DNA from 2 places in the Fictibacillus sp. S7 genome. Region 2 is predicted to be linked to the other one. Evidence: riboswitches for the same ligand, from Rfam matches in the RefSeq annotation. Region 2 holds a riboswitch; the other holds the start of a gene.
The links. A riboswitch is a leader RNA that binds a small molecule or an ion and turns the genes downstream of it on or off. The one in region 2 is predicted to bind S-adenosylmethionine.
Positions count from the first base shown of each region.

Region 1: linked by a shared signal. The riboswitch ahead of DMO16_RS20075 (alpha/beta hydrolase family protein) and the one ahead of mtnW (2,3-diketo-5-methylthiopentyl-1-phosphate enolase) in region 2 are both predicted to bind S-adenosylmethionine.

Region 1 covers NZ_QJKL01000001.1:3,931,475-3,942,994, forward strand. Annotated here, with positions in the region: gene DMO16_RS20065 (putative protein N(5)-glutamine methyltransferase) at 1-228, shown strand, start outside; gene DMO16_RS20070 (thermonuclease family protein) at 281-1,051, opposite strand; gene DMO16_RS20075 (alpha/beta hydrolase family protein) at 1,168-1,977, opposite strand; SAM riboswitch class I at 2,104-2,210, opposite strand; gene DMO16_RS20080 (bile acid:sodium symporter family protein) at 2,421-3,395, shown strand; gene DMO16_RS20085 (CDP-glycerol glycerophosphotransferase family protein) at 3,742-4,023, shown strand; gene DMO16_RS20090 (response regulator transcription factor) at 4,268-4,939, shown strand; gene DMO16_RS20095 (sensor histidine kinase) at 4,929-6,290, shown strand; gene DMO16_RS20100 (LTA synthase family protein) at 6,491-8,503, shown strand; gene DMO16_RS20105 (acyltransferase family protein) at 8,544-9,575, opposite strand; gene DMO16_RS20110 (AraC family transcriptional regulator) at 9,737-10,615, opposite strand; gene DMO16_RS20115 (alpha/beta fold hydrolase) at 10,787-11,520, shown strand, end outside.
Region 2 covers NZ_QJKL01000001.1:1,455,362-1,466,881, reverse strand. Annotated here, with positions in the region: gene DMO16_RS07455 (carbon-nitrogen family hydrolase) at 1-651, opposite strand, end outside; gene DMO16_RS07450 (pyridoxal phosphate-dependent aminotransferase) at 750-1,922, shown strand; SAM riboswitch class I at 2,003-2,109, shown strand; gene mtnW (2,3-diketo-5-methylthiopentyl-1-phosphate enolase) at 2,193-3,434, shown strand; gene DMO16_RS07440 (2-hydroxy-3-keto-5-methylthiopentenyl-1-phosphate phosphatase) at 3,431-4,093, shown strand; gene DMO16_RS07435 (methylthioribulose 1-phosphate dehydratase) at 4,090-4,716, shown strand; gene DMO16_RS07430 (1,2-dihydroxy-3-keto-5-methylthiopentene dioxygenase) at 4,749-5,285, shown strand; gene DMO16_RS07425 (FAD-dependent oxidoreductase) at 5,405-5,641, shown strand; gene DMO16_RS07420 (AI-2E family transporter) at 5,661-6,773, opposite strand; gene asnB (asparagine synthase (glutamine-hydrolyzing)) at 6,930-8,780, shown strand; gene DMO16_RS07410 (glycoside hydrolase family 13 protein) at 8,814-10,571, opposite strand; gene DMO16_RS07405 (LacI family DNA-binding transcriptional regulator) at 10,727-11,520, shown strand, end outside.

The DNA.
Region 1 (11,520 bases), 2.5 Mb from region 2:
ATGTATGAAGACCGGATAGCGCTGGATGGCGGCTTGGACGGACATGATATCCAGCGGAGGGCAACGATTGAAGCAGGATCCTGGCTCGCACCTGGAGGAAGTCTGCTCATGGAAACAAGCTCCCGCCAATCAGCAGAAACATGGCGGATTTTTCAGGAGCAGGGCCTGAGTTCAACAGTGGTCTGTTCCTCAGAGCTCCAAGCAACGGTGGTTATTGGCACCAAGTAAAAAAGCCGGATCAGCGCGTTTTAGCTGATCCCGGCTTTTCCCGTCTGGCGTCTTATCTTTTTGCTTTTCGGTAACCGGCTTTTTGGGCTTCTGCCTCTGAGCAAAACATGACCTCGGCTTTTGTTACATCATAAGATTGGCCGCCGGGAACATGGTAGATCATCGACTGCTTATTTCCTTTAATGTTGCATTTTCCTTTGGGTTTCTCATTTGAAGGGGGATTGGCAGGCTGTTTGTTTTCATTAGAAGATGGGCTCTTGGAATTTTCATGAAAACCGTCCTTCTGGGCATAGTTCTCGATGGACCAGATGCCAACCCCTTTTTGCTGGGCTTTTTCCTGTGTGGCGCGGAACTGGTCTACATATTTTGTATTGGGCGGATACACATAAGCGACCCGGGCCAGTCCTTTTTCCAAAAGCAGCTGGTTAAAGTTTTGTTTGCCAATCCATATGTAAGCAAGCAGTCTCCCATACTTGTCACGTTCGGAAATATCCAGCTCAACGCCTACTTTTTTACCGGTTAACTGTGTTTTTGTAAATTTTGAGCTCTCCGGACCGAATGGCTGAACACCAAGCCTTGGGTGTTTCGTTTCGGGAGTATCCACTAGCAGCATACGGACACGTTCTGTTTTTCCATTCTTGAATTTAACATCGAGTGTATCTCCATCTACTACATATGTGACAGTTGCTGGTGTGCCTTTAATCGAAGCGCTCTGCCCATCGGGACTGCTGCTCTCCTGAACCGGTGAGCATGCGGCAGCCAACACAGCTAGTAAACATACCATTGCTATACTGAGCAGCTTTTTAAGGGGATTTTTTTCCACGATCTTCTTTCTCTCCTCTATCTATGTATTGCCGATGATTTGTAAAATCACAAAAGTTATTATACTACGTTATTTACTCACAGAGTGTTTTTCAATAAAAAAAGCATCATGATCGATTAGATCGTGATGCGGTCTGTGGCTGACTGGCGGTTAAGCCAGTTCAATGTTTGGGCAAGAAGTTCATTAAAATGATGGATAGAAGAAAAGGTATGATTCGCTCCTTTAATGAGCTTCAATTCACTAGTTCCATGAATTCTATGGGAGCAGCTGTCATAGAACTGGGTGCAGTATACGCTTGGAATGTCTTTATCCTCTGTTCCATGGAGAAGTAAAATGTCACCTGTAAACTGTGCCAGCTCCTTCATGGGATGGTAGGATTGAAGGGAATGGAGAAAATCAGCTTTTAATGAATATCCCAGATGATCAACATACCCTTTTGTCGTTAAACTTTGGCATTCATCCTTTCCAATAATATTCACGATATCATCGTAGGGATTTCCTACCGAAGCCCAGAGAATCAGGTCTTTTACCCTCGGATCGACTGCCGCAGTCTGAACCGCCACGGCTCCTCCCAAACTATGGCCAAGGAGAATGATCTCCCTGGAATCGACGCAGGGCAGCTTTGAGGCATAATCAATAGCAGCCTGTGTCTGACTGATTAAATCTTGAAATGTATTTTCTCCATAGCTGCCTTCGCTTTCTCCACAGCCGGCATAGTCAAAACGCAAAACGACAAACTCGCTCGCGGAAAGCTGCTGGGCCGTTTTAACAAAGAGGCGGTCCACACCGATTCGGTTGCTTGTAAAACCATGGCAGATGATGACAATCGGCAATTTGGCCTGGAGAATTCCTAAAGTGTGCCGGGGATAATGAACGGTGGCGGTTAACTTGCAATCCTTCCATAGAAACCAACCTTGCTTTTCCATATGAACAACTCCTCAATTCTTTATAATTAACTAATCTTATCTTTTTAGTAGGAATTAAAGTTAAATAAAAACCCCTTCTTATAGAAACATAAGAAGGAGTTGAATGAACGAATCACGTCAACACATTTCTTATCTTTCAAGCCAGCAGCTTGTTGAAGTTGGCACAGTGCTCATAGGGGAGTCTGTTGCCGAGGCTTCACAGGGTCAATTCCCTCCGCCTCTCTGGATAAGAAGTATATCATTTTAATTTAATGTATGATATTTTTAATAGTTTGTCAATTGTATAAGATAAGTTGATTATAGAATATGAACCAATTCAAAAAAGGTATCAAAAATAATGCATTTGTCCCTGCCTTTTCTTCTGAGTATGTTGGCATTAAATCTTATATATTGTAAAATAATAACATAGTAAATTATTAGAATGATTAGGAAGAAGGTTAAGCGTGTTAGAAAAGATCAATCATCAGCTAGAGCGATTCATGCCACTCATTACCCCGGTCAGTGTACTCTTGGGCATGCTTTTGACACATGAGCTAAAAAACTTTCTGTTTCTCGTTCCGTGGATTTTTGCGTTTATGACATTTTCGGGCAGCCTTGGCTCAAATTTTACCCATTTGCGCAATACGTTGTCTCGTCCTGTCCCCATTTTTATTGGGTTGGCCATTCTGCACGTTTTTATGCCCTTGTGGGCCTGGGCAGTGGGACACATAGCGTTTCCCACGGATCCTTACACCATTACTGGACTGGTGCTTGCTATGGTCATTCCATGCGGAATCACGAGCAGCATGTGGGTTTCTATTTATAAAGGAAACAGCACCCTTGCTTTATCCATCATATTAATTGATACATTGTTATCGCCTCTTGTGGTTCCATACAGTCTTTCTCTCTTTGTCGGAGAGTCTGTAGCCATCAAGGTATGGCCAATGGTCAAGGACCTGCTGATTATGATTGTCATTCCTTCCATTGTGGGTATGATTCTAAATCACAAGACGAAGGGAAACATCAAATTGACGTTAGGAAAACGGATAGCCCCTATATCGAAAATTTGTATGGCAGTTGTAGTCGCGATTAATGCATCGGTGGCAGCTCCTTATCTGAAGCATGCGGATAAAAAACTGGTGTGGATTGGAATCATTGTCTTTTTCATTGCAGCCAGCGGATATTTAGTGTCTTTTTTAGTCAGTATTTTGCTGAAATATGATAAAGAAACAATGGTTTCCATGGTTTTCTGCGGTGGAATGAGAAACATCAGTGCGGGTTCAGTTATTGCCCTCACTTATTTTTCCCCTTTGACAGCCGTACCTGTCGTGATCGGGATGCTGTTTCAGCAGATCCTTGCATCGGTCTATGGTTTTGTTTTGTCTAAACATTTTGGAAGACAGATCCAGCATCATAACAATGAAAGCACATCGGCATAAAAAAAGGAGTCCCTAAGGCTCCTTTTTTGTCATTATTTTTCCTTTTTAACGGATAGGATGAAACGTACCAGCAGTGTTTCAAGCTGCTCATCCTTGATCTTTTTTCTGTTGAAATGCTGGTGAATGTGTTTTTTTAGCACTTCATTGCTCATCACCATTCTCCTTTCTTCTTTGTTTTACTGTGGTTTTCTTGTTTTTTTTAGTCAATCCCTGCCTGCTGTCGAAAGAAGGGGTAATATGTCTTATTCGATATATGTACGAAATTTGAATTTTTGTGATTATATTACCATTGTTGCTTGTTTATATTTCCGGATTTGAGGAGGTTGAAACCTTTTTAAAGAAAAAAGTGATAAAGGATTTTTATGCCTATTTAATCCCAAGATATTTTATTTTTTTCTACGATCTGGAAAAGTATCGGGATACACTCAGAGGGTTTTATATTAATTTGGAAGAGGAAGTTCCAGGTCCGCTTTTAAGGGACAGTGAAGATGTGATTCGCACGATTGAAAATATTGATGAAGTGATGGAACAGTATAAAGGCAACTATGAATGTTTTTATGAAAAATTTTGCGGATGGGAAAAAGGAAATGCAACCAAACAGGTTGTAGAGCACGTGTTTAAATCGTAGATGATTGATGCCGGTGATGATCACCGGCTTTTTTTGATGGAGTTTACAGGAACATATGTTCGTTTGATATTTTGATTATGTCACCTAACGTGGTTTTTGTCTACCATTTTTTTTTAAAACTGTTGAAAATTGAAGAACGATAAAACACGGAAATATGTGAATTCGTCAGGATTTTCGTTCTTCCGGGCAGTAAATATGCTATCATCAATTGTTGAAATGATAAAAGAAGAGGAGCCTGCTTTTCATGAACATTCTTGTTGCTGAAGACGATATCCATCTTGGAAAGTTAATTGTCCATATGCTCAAAAAAAATGACTATCATGTGGAGTGGGTGACCAATGGTGAGGATGCCTATGAGGCAGCTCTTGCCCGTGAGTTTGATATTCTGATTCTCGACTGGATGATGCCGGGACAAAACGGCCTGGACGTGTGCCGGCGATTGAGAAACGGGGGCTGCTCCCAGGCGATTTTAATGCTTACCGCAAAAGATGCGGTACAGGATCGGATCAATGGCCTGGATGCAGGTGCTGATGATTATTTGGTCAAGCCGTTCGAAATTGATGAACTTTTGGCCAGGCTTCGTGCACTTTCCAGAAGAAACTTTGCTCCCATTGTTGAAGAAAAGGTTGTGATCTTTGATATTGTTTTGAATCGGACCAGTTATAAAGTGAACTCCTCCAAGCGGGAAATTCAACTGACACCAAGAGAATTTCAGTTGTTTGATCTGCTTGTCCGCAATAAAGGGCAAGTTCTTCCACGGGAAACCATTTTGGACAGGGTATGGGGAATTGATGCCGATGTTTCTGCTAAAACGGTGGATGCTACAGTAAAATTGCTTCGTAAAAAGTTGGTAAAGCTGACGAAAAAGGAAGTCATTGAAAGTGTCCGCGGGGTGGGATATCGTCTTGAAAATTAATTTCATCGCCCGCTGGAACCCCTTAAGAAATTTGAATTTAATCAGCCGGACACAATGGCGGCTGACCATGATTTATACGGGAATTCTTATGCTGTTTTTGATCTTGTTTATGGTGATTGTATATTTTTTGATGTACGGTGTAATCGTCAACAACCAGGAGACCCAGTTGAAGAAACTTGTGGATCAGGAAGTTACGGTCATCAAGGAAAAACTGATAAAGGGGAAAAAACCCTCCATTCAGAATTTTGTCATGCTGTCGGATGAACAGTTTTTCTATTATGTGGTCGATGCGAAAGGGAAGCTTTTGACGGGGGATGAGCTCTATCACAAGCTCCGTCCGAAGCTTTACCGAAAGCTTGAAGGATGGAACCCGGATCCGAATGAGATTAAATACGAGAAATTGAATGTCACTTATTATGTGCCTTGGGAAGAAAGCCCGAACAACCGGCACATCGACTTGATGATGGCTGGAAGAAAAATTTACAAGGGCAATGAGTTTATAGGTATTTTATATGTAGGTAAAAGTATTTCCAACCGGGTGGAATTGTTTGACCGTCTTTTAAATATTTTTGCGGTCCTACTTGTTGTTTTTGCTTTTGTTGCCTTTTTTACCAGCTATTTTATGTCCCGAAGAGCGATGTCTCCCATTTCTCGCTCCTATACGAAACAGCGCCAGTTTGCCGCAGATGCCTCTCACGAGCTCAGAACGCCTTTGAGTGTGTTGCTTTCTTCCATCAATGCACTGGAAATGGAAAAGAAATTAAACGAAGATGAATTTTCACATTCTGTTCTTTCCAATATGAAATATGAAGTAAAGCGCATGATTAAGCTTGTCGGGGATTTGCTTACGCTTGCCCGCTCGGATGCGGAAAATACCGAATTGGTAAAAGAGGTATTTGATTTTCAAGAGCTGTCGGAAAAGGTCATAAAATCCATTGAAACCCTTGCCGCCGAAAAGCGTATAACATTAAAGATGAATGTGCAGAACCGGCTGTTTGTGTACGGAAACAGGGAACGGCTGGATCAGCTGCTTTATATCCTGCTTGAAAACGCCATAAAGTATTCTCCGGAGGGAGCGGAAGTCCAACTGGATTCGAAAATGGAACGTAAAGAAAAATTAAAATTTCTTGTTATTTCGGTTGAAGATGAGGGAATAGGGATACAGCCGGAAGAACGCGCTCATATTTTCGAACGGTTTTACAGAACAGAAAAATCCCGCTCAAAACAATTCGGGGGACACGGGCTGGGGCTTGCGATCGCCAAATGGATTGTCGATTCTCACGGCGGATGGATCCATGTTAGGAGCAAGCAAGGCAAAGGAAGCGTTTTTACAATTAAAATTCCGCAATAATAAGCGAAAAGGACGGGTAAACGAGCCTATTTTAAGAAAAAATAAACAAAAATAAAATTAAATCTTCGCTTTTCATCATATTTTCACTTTTGCTATTTATAATAAAATAGACTAAAATTTACAGGTGCGATTATTCACAGCTGCAACAAACGATCTAAGAAGACCTACTGTTTATAGAGGTACTAGAAGAGGTGAAAGAATTGAAGGGTATTTTAAAAGCTGGCCAAAATGTTGTTCAAAAGCATATTGGTTTTTTCCTTTTAGCTGTTATTCTTTTTTGGCTAAAAACGTATACAGGCTATCTCGTTGAATTCAATCTTGGTATAGAAAATAAAATGCAGAAATTTTTGCTGCTGATCAATCCGATCAGTTCAGCCATTTTCTTTTTCGGATTAGCGCTGTTTGCAAAGGGCAGGAGAGCGTATATATGGACCATTGTACTTAATTTCTTCCTATCCTTTGTTTTGTATGCAAATATTGTGTATTACCGTTTCTTTAATGATTTTATTACGATGCCTACGCTTACCCAAACGAAAAACTTTGGGGACCTTGGCGGCAGCATCTGGGAACTGCTTAAGCCGTATGATCCGCTTTATTTTATTGACACGATCATTTTGGCTGTACTGCTGTTCGCAAAGTTTATCAAACCGGAACCTGTACGCATGGCCCGCCGCAAGGTTCAAGTGGTCCTGGTATCGGCGATTGCATTGCTAGTCATTAATATCGGACTTGCAGAAACAGATCGTCCTCAGCTGCTGACAAGAACGTTTGACCGCAACTACCTGGTTAAATATTTGGGAACATACAATTATGTCCTTTATGATGCAATCCAGAGCATGCGTATTTCAGCTCAGAAAGCATCTGCGGATTCCAGTGATATGGGAGACGTACTGAATTATAAAGATGCGAACTATGCTAAGCCAAATCCGAAATACTTTGCGAAAGCAAAAGGCATGAACGTGATTTATATCCATCTGGAGTCATTCCAGAATTTCCTGATCAACTATAAATTAAACGGCCAGGAAGTTACACCGTATTTAAATTCATTTACAAAAGATAAGAATACATTGTACTTTGATAACTTTTTCCACCAAACCGGACAAGGTAAAACATCAGATGCAGAATTTATGCTTGAAAACTCCATTTATGGACTTCCGCAAGGCTCTGTATTTACGACAAATGGAAATAACACATTCCAGGCTGCGCCTGCGATTTTAGGACAAAAAGGATATACATCTGCGGTATTCCACGGGAATTACAAAACATTCTGGAACCGGGACGAGACATATAAATCATTTGGCTATGATAAGTTTTTTGATGCCAGCCATTATGATATGAATGATGAAGATGTAGTCAACTATGGACTTAAGGATAAACCATTCTTTAATGAATCGATTCCATTGCTAAAAACATTGAAGCAGCCGTTTTATACCAAGTTCATTACATTGTCCAACCACTTCCCGTATCCAATCGATGAAAAAGAAGCATCCATTGGACCTGATAATACAGGAGACGGTTCTGTTGACCGCTACTTCCAGACCGCGCGTTATCTGGATGAGGGTGTAAAGAGCTTTATTGACCAGCTAAAAGCTTCCGGTCTTTATGATAACTCTGTGATTGTCATGTATGGTGACCATTATGGTATTTCTGAAAACCATAACGAAGCTATGGCGAAAGTATTAAACAAAGAAGAAATGACGCCATATGACAATGCCCAGCTGCAGCGTGTGCCGTTAATGATTCATGTCCCAGGCATGAAGGGCGGGGTGCAGCATCAATATGGCGGACAAATTGACCTTCTTCCAACATTGCTCCACCTTCTCGGAATCGATACAAAAGAGTATGTTCAGTTTGGTACCGACTTAATGTCCAAACAGCATCAGCAGGTTGTTCCTTTCCGTAACGGAAGCTTTGTGAGTCCGAAGGTTACGGCCATTAACGGCAAATACTTTGACAGTAAAACGGGAGAACCCGTGAAAAAAGATAAAGAAATTCAAAAAGAACAGGAATTTACTGAAAATGCGCTTTCGCTGTCTGACAAAGTGGTGTATGGTGACTTGCTTCGATTCTACACACCGCGTGACTTTAAGCCAGTAGATCGTTCGAAGTATGACTACAATAACCGTGACCAGAACAGCAGCAAAGCGAAATCAGAAGATCAGCCAAAGCAGGAAGATACATCTGCAGCGGAACAAAAACAAGAACAGCAATAACTGGAAAAAGCATTGCCTTTGTGGCAATGCTTTTTTTGTTTTATGCGGTTTTGGGAAGCGGTGCGGACACGACTTTTCTTTTTCGCCGGATATTGCCGACAAGATAGGCCCCTCCTGGAAGCAATGAAACCAGTTTAATAAGGCCCATGGAAAGAATAAGAGTAATGAAAAAGAGTGAAAATACCTGAAGATAGGTTTGTTCGAATAGTTGAGCCGTATAGGAAGCGAGGTACCGCTGCACTTGCCAATGAACCAGGTAAATGCCAAAGGAATAGTTGCTTATAAGATTAATGATTCGGCTTCCTGGCAAACGCTGTCCCCAGGCGAGAATAAACAGGCTGACAGCCACCGTTAACGGAAACAAGTCAAGGCGTTTGGAGCCTACTCCTGTATATCCCGCTTTGAAAAAAATATAAACAAGAGCCAGGCTTAACCCTACACCGGCAATAGTCAGGTACCGGTATTGTTGGAGCTTTACTGCCACTGTTTTATAATGCTTGCCAATGGCGTAGGCCACGGCAAAATAAGCAAACCAGGCGGTAAAAGGCACCTTTAAATACGACAGATTTTCTTTGATGCTACGATGTGATCCTTCCATGAATTGGAAGTGGAGGCTCATCACAATCAAACTGACAGGCAGCAGCCAGGAGACCGGAATCTTATACTTCGTCACCAAATAATGCAGGGCGTAAAACTGAAAAATAATGAGCACAAAATATCCTTCGTAATTTCCGAGAAGGTTTTTTTGAATCATCAATCCGATATCAACAGCTGGATTCAGGTGATAGCTCGCAAGGGCGTCGATCACTGCAAATGTTAGAAACGGAGCGAGTATCCATTTCAGCCGTTTTTTCCAGAAATTTTTTGGAAGCTCATCCGGGTACCGGTTCGCCAGAATAATCTCGGATAAGATGACAAAGGTAGGGGTGGCATAGCATAACGCCACACGAAGAACGCTGTATGCTCCTGACGCCGGATAACCTCCAACCGAGACCGCAGTTTGGGAGGTGCTGTGCAGGAAAACGATGCTCAGACAGGCGATGGTTCGTAAAAGGTTCCATTCTTTAATCACGGGTTTCTCCCCCTTTTCACTAAAACAGGTCATCATCACCATACCAATGAAGAGGATGAGGGAGCAACGGATTCTGCCAATCTTAACAATGCTTTAAAGAATGTTAATAAAACCTTTACAGAAAAGACGGCAGTCCGTTATGGACATGCCGTTTTTTCCTGTTATTTAATGGGAATGAGAATATCCATCTGCATGGAATCCGGGTTTGCGCTTCGTTCATCATACCATTCAATTTCCAGGCCTCCGGCATGTTCGTAGCCCGAAGACGGAAACCATTCTTTAAAGACAAACCGCCAGGTCGCCTGGATGCTGTTGGAAAACTCATCTTCCGGAACACTCGGGGTGGTGAACACCGCAAACTTGGTTTCGGGAATATGCTTTAGAACCAAACCGGAAGGAGCATTTTCTGCTGTCGTTACTTCTGAACAAATGAAGTAACTGAAGGTTCCGTTATCCGGGTTGAAATTTGTGCAAATGCCAAGCTCCACGGATGGGTGTCTTTTGTTGGGAATTGCTTTTCTCATTTGCGGATCCCTGAGATAATCCTGCCAGAATACAGGGATGTCTTTTAAGTTTCTCCCGTCCTCGCTGGTTGTTTTCAGCTCGTAGCCAAGTATGCTGAATGCTGGTTTTACCATGATTTTCGGCTGCATGAATGGTCCTCCTATTATGGGTTGGTTGGTAAGGGCTGCTTTTTGAGGCAGTGTGAAGGTATGTGGCCTCGCTCTGCGAAACTGTGTCGGTGTTACGCTGAACTGCTTTTTAAATGCCCGGTTGAAGGATTCATGCGAGGAAAACCCGCACGAAAATGCAATGTCTACAATTTTTTGCCGGGAATGAACAAGCAGTTCTACACCTTGGGCCAGTCTTCTTTTCCGGATGTATTCCATTACCGGGTGCCCAACAAGCATCAAAAAAACCCGATGGTAGTGAAAAGGCGAAAAGCATGCGATGTTTGCCAGGACTGGCAAGGTCAATGGTTTCTCCAAATGCTCTTCAATATAATCAATCGTGTCCTGTATACATTTGCCATAATCCATCATGACTGCCCCCTCATCTCTATCTTAAAAGATGCTAACGAACAATTCTTAACGTTTTTTGCTATTGTTTCGTTATTCGCGATTGAAAGATTAAACGCCTTTTCTTCCAGCTTAATGGTAATATAAGAGTGTTGAGTGAAAATGAACGTTAGAAAAGGCAGGCGAGGTTGTATGTTTTGTCACCTGGGAGATATTCAAGTTCATTATGAAAGATACGGTAAAGGGAAGCCGGTCGTTATGATTCACGGTTTTACTCCTGACTACCGTTTGATGGAAGGCTGCATGGAACCGGTATTTGCAGGCAGAGAAGGCTATGAACGGATTTATCTGGATTTGCCGGGAATGGGCCGTACAAAAGGCGTAGAATGGATCAAAGGGACCGATGGTATGCTTGATGCAGTGCTGCGCTTTATTGATGCCATACTTCCGGAACAGTCGTTTTTGCTTGCTGGAGAATCGTATGGTGGCTACCTCGCAAGGGGAATAGTGGCCAGAATCGGTGAAAGGGTGGATGGCCTGTTGACCATATGCTCACCCATTTATGCGGAGCACGAGCAAAGGATTCTGCCTGAGCATACGGCTTTGAAAAGAGATGACGAACTGATCGCATCTCTTTCAGAGGAAGAAGCGGTGGAGTTTACTTCTATCGCGGTTGTGCAGGATCAATATGCGTTAGAGCGGATGAGAAAGGAGATTACTCCTGGAATTAAGATGGCTGATTCTGCGTTTTTGGAAAAAATTCAGCAAAATTATGCTTTTTCTTTTCCCATTGATCTTACAGAGCCCTTCGTAAAGCCTGCACTATTCTTAACCGGGCGACAGGATGCAGTTGTAGGGTATAAAGATCATTGGGAGATTCTCGACCAATTTCCCAGAGCCTCGTTTGCCGTATTGGACAGAGCGGG
Region 2 (11,520 bases):
ATCGATGATGATCGAGTGGCCGGCAAAGGCGTTATTGTTATCCCGGCCGATTCTGTTGCATGCGATCACAAAGCATTGGTTTTCAATGGCTCTCGTAATTAAGAGATTTCGCCAGTGAGAGAGCCTTTGGGCAGGCCATTCGGCCGGCACGAACAGAAGGGAGGCACCATCGAGAACATGGGCGCGGATCCATTCCGGAAAACGGATGTCATAACAGATGACTCCTGCAGCCGGAATGTTCTCCAGCATAAAATTCCCCTTGGTGGAACCGGGGGCAATGAACTTCTCTTCCTGCATAAGGCGAATCAAATGCAGTTTGCTGTACTCTCCAATCTGCTCACCCTCGCGATTAAAGGCGTAAAGTGTGTTAAAAATGCCATTGTCTGTTTTATTGGCAACAGAGCCGGCAACGATATTGATGCGGTGCTGCCGTGCTAAACCGCTCATCAGCTTTTTCAGATTATCCCCGTTGGCGTCTCCAATTTCAACAAGACGCTCCAAATCATAGCCGGTCGTCCAGAGTTCCGGCAGTACGACGATATCTGCGTTTTGTTTTGAGGCTTCTTCAATTCTTTGTACGGCTTTCTTAATATTCTCTTCCGGCAATCCGAGCTGGATGTCCATTTGGATCAGTGCTACATTCAGTTTCATGCGTATCCCCCATTAAAACGTTTTGACAGATTTTCAATAAGCGTATAACATATTGGATTAGAATTTCAAGAAAATTACGAATGACAGGATGTGTGAATGTGAAACGTTTCCAGCAAGCAGATGCGTTAAAACGCCTGCCTGAACAATTTTTTGCCAAGCTTGTGGGAAAAGTGAGTGCGGTTGCCGCACAGGGGCATGATGTGATTAATCTCGGACAGGGAAACCCTGACCAGCCGACACCTCCTCATATTGTTGCTGCCTTGCAAGAGGCAGCGGTTAATCCTCAGTACCACAAATATTCTCCTTTTCGGGGATATGATTTTTTGAAAGAAGCGGTAGCTGTTTACTATAAAAATGAGTTTGGGGTAGAGGTTGATCCCAAAAAAGAAGTGGCTGTGCTGTTTGGCGGAAAAGCTGGTCTCGTAGAAGTTGCACAGTGTTTTCTGAACAAAGGAGATACTGCTTTAGTTCCGGATCCGGGTTATCCGGATTATTGGTCAGGCGTCGCCATGGCGGAAGCAGAAATGAGCATGATGGCGCTGAAAGAGGAAAATGACTTTCTTGTCGACTATAACGAAATTGATAAAGAAACGGCCGACCGTGCCAAATTAATGTTCCTCAACTATCCAAACAATCCAACAGCAGGTGTTGCCACTCCGCAATTTTTCAAGGAAACCGTGGACTTTGCCAAAAAGCATGATATTCTGGTCGTTCATGACTTTGCCTACGGAGCCATTGGGTTTGATGGAGAAAAGCCCGTCAGTTATTTGCAGACGCATGGTGCCAAAGAACAGGGAATTGAGATTTATACATTGAGTAAAACGTATAATATGGCAGGCTGGAGAGTCGGTTTTGCGATTGGAAATGAGAGTGTGATAGAAAGCATTAATCTGCTTCAGGATCATTTTTATGTCAGCCTGTTTCCGGCGGTACAGGAAGCAGCGGCAAAGGCATTGCTTGGGGCGCAGGATTGTGTCAGGGAGCTTGCCGACATGTACGAAAAGCGAAGAAATGTTTTTATTTCAGGGTTGCAGGAACTCGGGTGGGATGTTAAGGCACCCAGAGGGTCCTTTTTCTGCTGGCTTCCCGTGCCTGAAGGACATACTTCAGAGAGTTTTGCAGATTACTTGCTGAATGAGGCACATGTTGTGGTCGCTCCGGGCATCGGATTTGGCAAAGAGGGAGAAGGCTATGTAAGAGTGGGCCTTCTTACGGATGAAGAGCGCTTGAAAGAAGCGGCAGATCGAATCCGCGCATTAAATATTTTCTAAGCTATAATTGGATTGACAGATTTTTTATAACCTGTCATAATCACAAGTAATTCTAACATTCGAAGTAATATGAACATTTTCTCTTATCAAGAGCAGGTGGAGGGACTAGCCCGATGAAGCCCGGCAACCGGTTATCCTAAGGATTTACACGGTGCTAAATCTTGCAGCGCATGCTGGGAGATGAGAGGAAGCGGCATCCTTATGTCTATAATGCCTCTTCCCTCGGGAAGAGGTTTTTTCGTGTGAATTAATGTTTTGGAGGGATACATCATGGCATCAGTAACTGCGACCTATCTTGTTCATGATCCTAAAGGAAATTTTGAAAAAAAAGCGGAAGGAATTGCGCTGGGGTTAACCGTCGGCTCCTGGACCGATCTTCCGGATCTGCAAAAGGAGCAGCTTAAAAATCATAAAGGCAGTGTGGCAGAGATCATTGAATTGCCGGAAGATGCACGGGTAAACCAATACTTTGGTTCGCCCAGAAAACAGGCACTTCTGAAAATCTCTTATCCTGCTGCAAACTTTTCTCCTGACCTTCCAGCGATCTTAACCACCGTTTTTGGAAAGCTTTCACTGGATGGCGAGGTAAAACTTATCGATCTGGAATTTTCGGAAGACTTAAGCAGCGAATTTCCAGGGCCATCCTTTGGAATTGATGGGATTCGAAATCAGCTCGGAGTTTATGAACGTCCGCTGCTCATGAGCATTTTCAAGGCTGTGATCGGCAGAGATATGGACTACTTTAAACATCAGCTGAGAGAACAGGCACTTGGCGGCGTTGATTTGGTCAAGGATGATGAAATCCTGTTCGATAATCCGCGGACCCCATTTGAAGAACGTATTAAAACAGCCAAACAAGTACTGGCCGAAACGGAAGAGGAGACTGGCCATAAAACACTGTATGCCGTTAATTTAACGGGACGGACATTTGAATTAAAAGACAAAGCGAAACGTGCAGCCGAGCTCGGGGCAAGCGCCCTGTTGCTCAATGTTTTTGCCTACGGACTGGATGTGCTGCAAAGCCTGGCAGAGGATCCTGAAATTAATCTGCCCATCATGGCTCACCCGGCCGTTTCAGGTGCACTGACACCATCCGAGTTTTATGGCATTTCCAACCGGCTTCTTTTAGGGAAGCTGCTTCGGCTTGCTGGAGCGGACTTGGTGCTGTTTCCGTCGCCATATGGCAGCGTAGCCCTCAGGAAAGAAGACGCTGTTGGCATCGCTGCAGAGCTGACAGAAAAGCATATAAACTGGAAAGGTGCTTTCCCAGTGCCGTCAGCCGGAATTCATCCGGGATTGACCCCTCTTTTGCTTCAGGACTTTGGCATCGACAGCATTATTAATGCCGGCGGCGGAGTTCACGGGCATCCAGGAGGAGCCGTTGCCGGAGGAAAAGCGTTCCGCGATGCGATTGATGGCTTGCTGCTTAACAAATCGCTGGAGCAGATCAGCGAGGAGAGCGATCCGCTGAAAGCCGCATTGAATCTATGGGGCGGTCTGGTGAAATCATGAGCAGAGAACGGATTATCTTTTGTGATTTTGACGGAACCATTACCGAAAAAGACAACATCATTGACATCATGAAAAACTTTGCTCCCGAAGGATGGGAGCCGATCAAGGATAAAATACTGAATCAGGAAGTATCCATCAGGGGAGGAGTCGGACAGCTCTTTTCTCTTATTCCTTCCAGCCAAAAAGAGGAAATCATTCAGTACGTTCTTTCCACAGCAAAAATCAGGGATGGATTTGAAGAATTTGTTCAGTATACGAAAGACCAGAGCATCCCATTGTACGTGGTAAGCGGAGGAATTGATTTTTTTGTTTATCCGATTCTTAAAAATATAGTGGACGAGGAACAGATCTATTGCAATGGCAGTTCGTTTGCAGGAGAGACCATCGAAATTCTTTGGCCGCACAGCTGTGACAGTCAGTGCAGCAATGATTGCGGATGCTGCAAACCGGCTATCTTAAGAAGCTTTGATTCCGCTTCGTACAGAAAAATCGTGATCGGAGATTCCATCACCGATTTACAGGCTGCCAAAATGGCAGACAAGGTGTTTGCAAGGGACTTTTTGAAAGAGAAGTGTGAACAGGAAAACATTGCTTTTGAACCTTTCACTACGTTTTATGACATTATTTCGTATCTGCAAATAAAGGAAGTGAGCATTTGAGATCATTGGGGGAATTGTGGAAAGAGCTGGCTGATGTTAAGGATGAACTGGCTTCACGGGACTGGTTTCCGGGTACAAGTGGAAATTTGTCCATCAAGGTTAGTGGCGATCCCATTACTTTTTTGGTGACTGCAAGCGGCAAGGATAAACGGAAACGAACAAATGAAGATTTTGTTTTGGTGGATGTTTCGGGCAATTCCGTAGAAGAAACCCATCTGCGTGCTTCAGCTGAAACCGGTTTGCATGCAAAAGTGTATCAGCATACCGATGCGGGGTGTTGCTTGCATATTCATACTGTCGATAACAATATTATTTCCGAGCTGTATGGCGATCAGGGGGAAATCACCTTCCGTGGGCAGGAATTGATCAAGGCAATTAACATCTGGGAAGAAGATGGATCCTTTACTGTGCCGATCATTGAGAATCCGGCAGATTTGTCTGTTCTTGCAGAACGTTTTGCTGAAGCCATTACTCAAGATACAAAAGCCGTTCTGATCAGAAATCACGGAGTTACAGTATGGGGTAAAAATGGATTTGAAGCCAAAAAATATCTTGAGGCATTGGAGTTCCTTTTTTCCTACCACGTCAAAATGAGATTGCTTCAGCCTCAGTATGCATTTTAAAGCCAAAAAATAATTTAAAGGGGGATGCCAATATGGCACAATTACGTTTTCATGATAATAATGAACGAGTGGAAGAGCTGGACAAAGTAAGCGGTTATTTGGAAAGCCAGGGTGTAATCTATGAAAACTGGGATATTGCAAAGCTGCCGTCTCATCTGAAAGAAAACTATTCGTTATCCGATGAGGAAAAGGCAGAAGTGATCCAGGTGTTCAGAAGTGAAATCGATGAACTATCCAAGCGCAGAGGATACGTGACCGAGGATGTTATCTCATTGTCCCCGGATACACCAAATCTTGATGAGCTACTGCAGAACTTTTTGGCCGAACATCATCATTCCGATGATGAAGTACGGTTTATTGTTAGCGGACATGGTATTTTTGCCATTGAAGGTCCGGAAGGCCGTTTTTTTGATGTAGAACTAGAGCCGGGCGACCTGATTTCCGTTCCTGAAAATTACCGCCATTACTTTACATTGATGGACGACCGCCAAGTGGTGGCAGTCCGAATCTTTAAATCCAAAGAAGGCTGGGTTCCGATTTACGACAAACAGGAAGCCCCCGCAAAATAAAACGACATGCTGCCATGAAGGAAGGAAACCTTTTGTGGCAGTTTTTTTTATACTTTTTTTAAGGTTTATACAGGGTGGGATGGTGGTAGTTATTGTCATAAAGGTGGTGTAGGAAGAGAATGGTATATCAGGTGGTTATCATTGGCGGGGGAGTTGCCGGTTTGACACTGGGACTGAAACTGGCCAGGTCCAATGTTGAAACCTTAGTCATTGAAAAACAAAGCAAAGCATCGCATGTTCAAAGCGGATTCAAAATCGAAGAAACCAGACCCATCATAAAAGAAGGGGCATGGTGTATGATTTGTTTGGAGAAAAAAGCGGTGAGTGCCGCAGAGCAACAGCAAATGACGTGCTGATTTCAGCACGTCATTTGTATTAGGAAATAATTTTTTTGTCCTGTTCAATCGATTGTTCTTTACGAAGCTTGATCAGGCTGTAGGTGTGAAGAACGATAACCTTCAGCACGGCATAGACAGGAACAGCAAGAATAAGACCCAAAAGGCCGCCAAGGGAGCCTGAAACAAGGAGTATGGAAATAATGGTCAAAGGATGGATATCAAGCTTTTTCCCCATCACTTGCGGAGAAATGATATTTCCTTCAATCTGTTGTGCAATGACCATAACAATGAGCACTTTAACAATCATGAATGGTGAATCAATGACCGCCACAATCAATGCAGGAATTACCCCGATGATCGGCCCCAGAAAAGGAATGACGTTCGTAAACATGGCGATGACCGTGAGCAGCAATGAGTAGTCAATCCCGATAATCAGATAACCGATATACAAAAGAATTCCCACACATATACTGACCAAAATCTGGCCCTGAATATAAGAGCTCAGTGCCATATCCATGTCGGCCAAAATTTTTGTGCCGTTTTTTCGCTGTGTCGGCTGAAGAAGACGAAGGACCATCTTTGGTGCTTTTTCCCCTTCCTTCAGCATGTAGTAGAGGATAAAAGGAACGGTAACAAACACCATGATAATGTTCGTGAGCACACCGATAAAGTTTGTCACACTTGTTCCGATCATCGAAGCACTTTTGGACAGATAGTTTGTTACCTTATCCGAAATGTCATTGACGCTGAACTGGCTGTTTTCAAGAATACGGTTTACCCATTCATTGTTTTGCAGCTCTACCACTTTCCCCCGGATCGCATCGATCAGTCCCGGTGTATTATGGATCAAACTGTTGATCTGGCGCTGCAGAACAGGGCCAACGGCATAGGAGAGCAGAACAAACAATCCAATGGCCGCTAAATAAATAAGTAATATCGAAAGGGACCTTGGCACCTTTCGTTTATGAAGAAAGTTAACGATCGGCCTGAACAAGTAATACAGTACCCCCGCCAGCAAGAACGGAAAAAAAAGAGTCTGGACAAGAACTACGAGCGGGCGGAAAACAAAATGAATCTTAGTTCCGGTTAGAATAATTAGAAAGATCAATAGAATCGCATAACCGAATCGGAATGCTTTGGACTGTGGCATAGCTTCACCTGCGTTCACTAGTATTGTATCTATTATATATGGTAGTTTGACAGGTTTTCAATCCTTGAAAAAATGAACCATTATTCCTTCGCTGCATAAAGTAAGTATTGGGCGTTTATGTCTGGAGAAATCAGCTCAGTTCGAGAAAGGGTGATAATGGTGTGTGGAATAACGGGATGGATTGACTGGCAGCGCAACATTTCACATGAAAATAAAACCTTGATAAAAATGGCGGCGACCCTTTCCAAACGGGGACCGGATGCGTTGAATGTTTGGAGTCAGACACACGTTGGATTTGGCCATGCGAGGCTGGCTGTAGTGGATCTGGAGGGCGGCGCGCAGCCGATGACCCGAGAAGCGAAAGAGGCGACCTTCACCATTTGCTATAACGGGGAACTCTACAATACGGAAGATTTGCGGAAAGAATTGCTGAAAAAAGGATATCGTTTTGAAGGCCATTCAGACACCGAGGTGTTATTAATCTCGTATATCGAATGGGGAGAAGCGTGCATCGACCATTTTAACGGTATATTTGCTTTTGCCATCTGGGATGCCAAAAGAGAAACTTTGTTTATGGCCCGTGACCGTCTTGGCGTGAAACCGTTGTTTTATTTATTATCGGGCGGTCGTTTGTTGTTCGGTTCCGAATTGAAGGCCATTCTTGCTCATCCGGAGGTAAAAGCGGAAGTGGAACGAGAAGGATTGCAGGAGGTTTTCGGACTCGGACCTTCCAGAACCCCGGGTCACGGTGTGTTTAAAGGAACCAATGAACTCCGGCCAGGCCATGCGTTGAAATTCGACCGCTCAGGTGAGAAGATATGGCGGTACTGGAACGTGAAAAGTGAAAAGCATTCGCATTCCTTGGATGAAACAGTGTCCAATGTCAAAGACCTGGTTACCGATGCTGTTGAACGGCAGCTTGTAGCAGATGTACCGGTTTGCACCTTTTTATCCGGCGGTCTGGATTCCAGTGCCATTTCGGCTATTGCTGCCAATCATTTTAAACGGGAAAACAGGGGTCCCCTTCATACCTTCAGTATTGATTATGTAGATAATGATAAATACTTCAAAGCGAGTGATTTTCAGCCGAATGCCGATGGCCCATGGATCGAGAAAATGGTGGAAGCCACGGGTTCTGTTCATCACAGCTGCATTATCGATACTGACCTGCTCGTCAATCACCTGAAGGAAGCCGTCATGGTAAGAGACCTGCCGGGAATGGCAGATGTAGATTCTTCGCTGATCTGGTTTTGCAGGCTGATCAAAGAACAATCAACCGTTGCACTTTCCGGAGAATGTGCGGATGAAATCTTCGGCGGGTATCCCTGGTTTCACAAGCCGGAGGTCATGAACCGGCCGCTTTTCCCCTGGATGAGCTCGACAGCCGAACGGGAAAATCTTTTGCATGAGCACTGGAAGAATAAACTGAATTTATCATCTTATGTAAAACAGCGTTATGAAGAGTCACTGAAAGAAATGCCGAGGCTTGAAGGCGAATCAGGAGTAGAAGCAAAGCGCCGGGAAATCTTCTATTTGAACATGATTTGGTTCATGACCACGTTGCTGGACCGGAAAGACCGCATGAGCATGGGGGCATCCCTGGAAGTGCGTGTTCCGTTTGCTGACCATCGCATCGTAGAATATGCATGGAACATCCCTTGGGAAATGAAAATGCTTCAGGGAAGGGAAAAGGGACTTCTTCGAAAGGCCCTTGAAGGCCTGCTTCCGGAAGACGTACTCTACCGTAAGAAAAGCCCTTACCCGAAAACACATAATCCGAATTATACACTGAGTGTGAAGGAATGGCTTCAATCCATAATCGACAAACCGTCTTCTCCACTTCTGGAGCTGATTAAGAAAGAAAAAGTTCAGGATATCATTGATAGCAATGGAGAAGCATTCAAGGTCCCGTGGTTTGGCCAGTTGATGACCGGGCCGCAGCTGATGGCCCACCTGGCCCAGATCGAAACCTGGCTTGGCACATACAATATCAACATTCTTGATTGAAAAAGCCGCGGAGTCGCCTTCCGCGGTCTTTTTTTAGTTTGCTTTCCATTTGATTATCAGAAAATCATCAGGTTCCACCCTTGCCTCATCGGATTTTAATGCTTCGTTGGTCCAGATATTGATCAATGGTTCCGCTGACCCAAAGAGAGCAGGATTCAGCGTAAGCTCACTTGATGAGGTATTAAACGCGAACAGCAGCTTTTCATCACCGGCAGCTTTTACATAGGTCAGCAGATCAGGAGTGTCTTCGGAGGTAAGAAAAGAAATGGGGCTTTTAGCACTGAACGATGGAACTTCCTTTTTCAGGCGGATTAACTTTTGAAGACCTGCAAACAATTCATGATTTTGGGCCTCCGGATTCCATTCCATGCATTTCCTGCAGCCCGGGTCCCGTCCGCCTGTCATGCCGATTTCGTCACCATAATAAATGCAGGGTGTTCCGGGGAAGGAAAGAAGCAGCACAAACAGCTGCATAACCTTTTTTGTATTTCCTCCGGTTACAGTCAAAACCCGTTCGGTGTCATGTGAACCCAGCAGGTTAAACATCACCTCATTTACATTTTCAGGGTAGGAGTGTAAGATGCCGGATATCTTTTTGGTGAATTCCAGCGCATTGATGTTGGAGCGGGCAATATAATCCAGGGCCAGTGATGAAAAAGGATAGTTCATGATCGCATCAAACTGGTCGCCCTGAAGCCATGGCAGGGCATCATGCCAAATCTCGCCAAGAATATAGGCGTCCGCTTTGATGCTTTTTACAGTTCTTCGAAACTCACGCCAAAATTGATGGTCAACTTCATTGGCTACATCAAGCCGCCAGCCGTCAATATTAAATTCATCGATCCAGTACCTCGCAACATTTAATAAGTAATTTTTGACCTCAGGATTTGCAGTATTTAGCTTTGGCATGGTTTTTTCAAACGCAAAAGTGTCATAGTTCGGTAATGGATCAGTGACGACAGGATATTCCCTGATATGGAACCAATTCTTATAATTTGAGTACTCCTGGTGGACGAGCACATCCTGAAATGGGACAAAGTAAAAGCCGCTGTGATTAAAAACGGCGTCCAGCATGACTTTTATGCCTTTTTCATGGCATGCATCAACCAGCTGCCGAAAATCTTCCTTGGTTCCGAACTGTGGATCAATTTCTAAATAATCGATGGTATCATATTTGTGATTGGAAGTTGCTTTAAAAATTGGAGTGAAATAAATACCGCTTATGCCAAGAGACGAAAGATGGTCAAGATGCTGCAGGACGCCTAGAAAGTCTCCTCCGAAAAAGTTGGCGGGAGTGGGCTCGGAGGAACCCCAGGCCAGCGTCCCCTCCGGGTCATTGGAGGAGGTGCCATTGGCAAACCGCTCGGGAAAGATTTGATACCAGACCGTGTTTTTTACCCAGTCGGGAGCCTTAAAAACGTCCACTGGATGCAGGAAGGGAAAGCAAAAATAGGGTGCGATGTCATTCGTTGGTGCTGATTCGAAAACCCCTTTTTCTGTAAAAACGAATGTTTCGTTTCCGTCGCTGAGCTCGAAGCCGTACCTCATTCTTCGGAACCCGGGACGTACGGAAGCCAGGTAATAATCAAAATACACATCCGAACCTGTTTTTATCATAAGTTCTTTCTTTAGCAGCCAGTTTCCGTCTTTCCATTCGTAGGGATCGCCATAAATCAGTTGTACGGACCCGATGTCGTTCTTTTTGGTGCGAAGGCGGATATGAAGGGTCTGTTCGTCATAGGCATAGGCAAAATTGTTTTTGGGGCGATGATACAAAGCTTCTTTTAGCACATTTTCCCTCCTTAATACGTCTGGAATCAAAATGGAATTTGTATGTAGTATACCGCATTTGGAAGCAGGAAGAATATGCTTTTACTGGAGTCTGCTGTTCTTTTTCCGTTCCTTTGATTAAAATAGAACATACAACAGACGGAAGGAGGATAACAATGACCGCTACCATTAAAGATGTCGCTAAACTGGCAAATGTGGCTCCGTCCACTGTTTCACGGGTCATAGCCAATAATCCAAGAATTTCTGAAAAAACGAAACGGAGAGTAAGGGAAGCGATGGACCATTTGGGGTATCACCCTAATTTCAATGCAAGAAGCCTCGCCAACCGATCCTCCCAGGCCATTGGTCTGGTCTTGCCTGGGTCTGCTGACAAAGCTTTTCAGAATCCGTTCTTTCCGGAAGTGATCCGCGGAATCAGTACGATCGTTCATGAAAAGGAATATGCACTTTACATGTCAACGGGAAAAACGGAAGAAGAAATTTATGATGGTGTCGTGCGAATGGTTCAAGGCGGAAGGGTAGACGGAATCCTTTTGCTTTATTCAAGTGTGGATGACCAAGTAATGAACTATCTGATCGAGAAAAAATTTCCGTTTGCTCTTGTAGGAAAGCCATTGAAAAACGAACAATCCATTACGCATATTGACAATGATAATTTTCAGGCATCAAGAGATGTAGCGGACTATCTTATTTCTCTGGGGCATGAAAAAATTGGTTTTGTAGGAGGGAGCTCACGACTGGTTGTGACGATTGACCGGTTGCTCGGCTATGAGAAGTCACTACGAAGCCATCAGCTTCCTTATCGTGAGGACTATATCATCCATGAGGAATTTCTGGAAAAAGGGGGACAGGAAGCGATCAGAAAGTTGTTGGCGCTGGATGAGCCTCCAACGGCGTTGCTCGTCATGGATGATTTGATGGCTTTTGGGGTCCTCAGAACACTAAATGA